DNA from 2 places in the Rossellomorea sp. QJM3NY_18 genome. Region 2 is predicted to be linked to the other one. Evidence: riboswitches for the same ligand, from Rfam matches in the RefSeq annotation. Region 2 holds a riboswitch; the other holds the start of a gene.
What was found. A riboswitch is a leader RNA that binds a small molecule or an ion and turns the genes downstream of it on or off. The one in region 2 is predicted to bind S-adenosylmethionine.

Region 1 (2,204 bases), 2.1 Mb from region 2:
ACAAATATCCACCATTTCGTGGTTTATCGAGCTTTAAAGAGGCAATCGCTGCCTTCTATTTCCGCGAATACGGTGTGGAGATAGATCCAGAAACCGAAGTAGCGGTTCTCTTCGGAGGAAAAGCGGGTTTAGTGGAAATCCCTCAATGTTTATTGAACCCCGGCGACGGAGTATTAGTCCCTGATCCCGGTTATCCGGATTATGTATCGGGGGTGGCATTGGCAGAAGCAAGTATGATCAAGATGCCGTTGAAAGAGGAAAATGGGTTTCTCCCGGACTATCGGGTGCATTCCCGTGAAGAATTGGAAAGGGTAAAGTTAATGTTCCTCAACTACCCCAATAATCCAACAGGTGCGACAGCCACAAAATCCTTTTTTGAGGACACGGTGGAACTTGCGTTAAAACATGATATTTGTGTGGTGCATGACTTTGCTTATGGGGCGATCGGTTTCGATGGACAGAAGCCTGTGAGTTTTCTAGAGACGGAAGGTGCAAAGGATGTCGGGATTGAGATATATACATTATCGAAAACCTATAATATGGCAGGCTGGAGAGTCGGCTTTGCCGTTGGGAATAAGAGTGTCATTGAAGCAATCAACCTCCTCCAGGATCACCTTTACGTAAGCCTGTTCGGAGCGATTCAAGAAGCAGCCACTACGGCCATACTGAGTTCTCAGGATTGCGTAACGGAACTGGTTGCAACATATGAAGAACGAAGACAACTCCTGATCTCGGGTCTCCAGGCAATAGGGTGGGATGTAAAAGCTCCGCAAGGTTCCTTTTTTGCCTGGCTTAAGGTGCCGGAAGGGTTCACTTCTGTTGAGTTCTCAACCTATTTACTTGAAAAAGTCAAAGTGGCCGTTGCTCCTGGTGTAGGCTTTGGTGAATACGGAGAAGGGTATGTGCGTGTCGGTCTTTTAACTACAAATGAACGGATAAAAGAGGCGATTTCCCGTATAGAAAGTTTAGAATTATTTCACAAAAGGGATTGACATATGTTGAAATTGGTGCAATAATCCAACTGAATTAATAGAATGAAATTCTTATCAAGAGCAGGCGGAGGGACCAGCCCGATGAAGCCCGGCAACCGACTTATTTAAGCACGGTGCTAATTCTTGCAGCTATAAAGCTGACAGATAAGAAAGAGTGCCGAATATAAACCTCTTCTTATCTGGAAGAGGTTTTTTTTGTTTGCAACTTGCTGAAATCAAACCGTTGAAAATTGTTTTTACATAGGGAGGTAATACGAATGAGTGAAGTGATTGCAACATATCAACTAAAGGGAAAGAGTGGTTCATTCGAGAAAAAAGCAGAAGGGATTGCTTTGGGACTCACGGTCGGGTCATGGACGGACTTGCCGCTACTGGAGCAGGAACAATTGAGAAAATACAAGGGAAAAGTCGTTTCAGTGGAAGAGAGGGAGGAGAAAGGCTCCTGGGGGGAGGTGAAGATTGGGTATCCGAGTCATAATTTTTCCAATGATATCCCGGCTATCCTTACAACAGTATTCGGTAAGCTTTCACTCGATGGTGAAGTGAAATTACTGGATCTGGAGTTCTCAGAAGACTTGAAAAAGTCATTTCCCGGTCCACGTTTTGGGGTAGAGGGCATCAGGGAATTAACAGGTGTTCATGGTCGACCGTTGTTAATGAGCATATTTAAAGGGGTGATCGGCAGGGATCTCACGTTCCTTGAAAATCAGTTAAGAGCTCAGGCCCTCGGCGGAGTCAATGTCGTAAAAGATGATGAAATATTATTTGATAATTCCTTGACCCCCTTTTTTGAAAGAGTGAGATTAGGAAAAAAAGTGCTGCACGACGTATTTGAGGAAACGGGTAAGAGAACCTTGTATGCCGTAAATCTGTCAGGGAAAACCTCGCAATTGCGGGACAAAGCAAGAAAAGCCAGGGAGCTTGGGGCAGACGCTCTTTTATTCAATGTATTTTCATACGGTCTTGATGTTCTGCAGGAATTGAGAGAGGACCCTGAGATTTCATTGCCAATCATGGCTCATCCTGCCTTTGCCGGGGCTGTTGCAGCATCTCCAATATATGGAGTGAGCTACTCTTTATGGTTGGGTAAATTATTGCGAATGGCCGGGGCTGATTTTTCATTGTTTCCATCTCCGTACGGAAGTGTGGCACTAGAGAGGAGCAACGTCCTGTCCATACGCCATGAATTAACAAAGGATGACGACCATTTGA
Region 2 (2,204 bases):
AAGATCTTCTTTTCTGCCTTCGACAAACACGTAAAGATATTCTCCAAGCTGAATGCGGTCCTTTAAGGTGAACGGTGTAATCCAGCTTTGATATTCCTCTTTTTCCTTGAACCGCAGGACCCATTGGCTGATGCTTTCTTCTTGGGAATCTTCGCTCGTCACCGTCTTTTCGGGAGAAACGGTGTATTTCCCCTGTATCAGGGAGAGGAAATCCTCCACCATGGCACTTCCAGTCGGATATTTCCCCGCTCCGGGACCGAGTAGTGTGACTCTCCCTACCAGACTCCCTTTCAGTGAAATTGCGTTTTCCACATCCTCCACCCCGTAAAAAGGATGGGTGTCGTGGACAAGGGTCGGTTCCACTCCTCCCTTGATGCGATTGAATCCGTCACGTTCCAGTGATCCAACATGCTTGAATCGCAAACGGAAGGACTCGGCTGCCTGCAGCCATTCCGCCGTCAAGTGTGTGATCCCTTTCCGCCGGATATCCTTCCAGTCAGTCTGCTTGCCAAAGGCGGTCTGACTTAAGATCAGAAGCTTATAAAAGGCATCATATCCTTCAATGTCGCTCGTCGGATCCGCTTCGGCATATCCCTTCTCTTGCGCCTGCTTTAGAGCAGTTTCAAAGGAAAGCCCCTTTTTCCTCATTTGGGATAGAATGAAGTTGGATGTCCCATTCAATATGCCTTGAATGCTTCTGATTTCATTTACCTTCAGGAGCTGACGGATGGTGCCGATGACCGGGATCCCTCCGGCCGTGGTCGCTTCGAAACCAATGGACACCCCATGATTTAATGCCTTTTCCAAAAGATCGGGACCGAATTTTGCAAACATGGCTTTATTGGCCGTTATGACGTGAATCCCCTTCTCGATGGCTTGATTAATATACGTATAAGTCGGTTCTTCTCCTACTATCGCTTCAAAGATCACATGAAGATCAGGTATGTCGAGAATGTCTTTATAATCGGTCGTAACCCTGATAGACGGATCGATTTCCCGTTGCTTAGAGGGGTCCTTAATGAGGATTGCCCTTATTTTCACCTCTTTACCGAGTACTTCTTTCAATCTTTCCTGATGAGTATCAATGGCTACACAGACCCCTTGACCAACTGTTCCAAAGCCCAGAAGCGCCACATTTATCGATGACATCATTCAGCCTCCTTTTTTCCGGTTTTACCTGCACGTACGATTCCTGTCTGAAGGCGTGGTGGAAAGAAAGAGGGTATGCAGAAAAGCCCTCTTCTTGTAAGAAGAGGGCTGATTGACCATGCTCCTCCCCTTATCTTCCAGATCCACATGGAATCTGTAGGAATTGGCACCTTTACAGACTGATCCTGCAGGTTGCCGGGCTTCATCGGGCCTATCCCTCCGCCGCTCTTGATAAGAGATATAACGTTATGTTTTCACTTGATATTTGAGTATGAATTGGATTATATAGGGGATTCACCCCTTCGTCAATAGAATTTTTGTTATTTTTTAAAAATTCTTTCACTTAAGCCGGATGGGACATTTCCAATAAGTTTAGTTTGGAATACTCCTATTTCTATTATTTTTTGGTTGAAGGGAGTTTTAACCCTGTTAGAGAGGGAAAACTAACCCATATCCATTTACTAGAAAGGACACGTTTCGATCATGTTAAAAAAGATCCTTCCTTTATCCATTCAAAAATATTTGCTCATGTCAAAACGACAGCGCATGCATGAAATCAGGCTCACCATTTGGTATATGCCCTTTATATACATATGCCTGTCCTTTCTCATGGTCGCTGTTACCCTTTATTTAGATCTCTATCTGGAAGTGTCACAGTATACGTTTGATATGTTAAGTATGGATGCATCTGTCACTCGCATACTGGTAAGCACACTCATAGGTGGCATTCTGACACTCAGTGCTTTTACGCTCAATTCCCTGCTCGTCGTGCTGACGATGTTCAGCGGACAGTTTTCACCCAGGATGCTGTTGGATTTCATTTCGGACAAACAGACACAGCACGCCCTCGGCATTTTCAACGGCAGTTTTGTTTACGTGCTCTTCCTTTTCCTATTTATTGGAAGTTCAAAGGACGAAATGTTCGTCGCAGCGCCGGTCATGACGATCGGACTGGCGTTCCTTACAGCCCTTACGTTCATATTCTTCATCAACCATGCCTCGACTTGGATGCAGGTCCATAATATTACGTACAATATGAAGCAGGTTTCTGAAGT

Region 1: linked by a shared signal. The riboswitch ahead of AC0VXY_RS08150 (2,3-diketo-5-methylthiopentyl-1-phosphate enolase) and the one ahead of AC0VXY_RS19165 (homoserine dehydrogenase) in region 2 are both predicted to bind S-adenosylmethionine.

The regions. Positions count from the first base shown of each region.
Region 1 is NZ_CM149659.1:1,586,146-1,588,349, forward strand. It holds gene AC0VXY_RS08145 (aminotransferase class I/II-fold pyridoxal phosphate-dependent enzyme) at 1-992, shown strand, start outside; SAM riboswitch class I at 1,041-1,143, shown strand; gene AC0VXY_RS08150 (2,3-diketo-5-methylthiopentyl-1-phosphate enolase) at 1,250-2,204, shown strand, end outside.
Region 2 is NZ_CM149659.1:3,690,749-3,692,952, forward strand. It holds gene AC0VXY_RS19165 (homoserine dehydrogenase) at 1-1,152, opposite strand, end outside; SAM riboswitch class I at 1,277-1,387, opposite strand; gene AC0VXY_RS19170 (DUF2254 domain-containing protein) at 1,633-2,204, shown strand, end outside.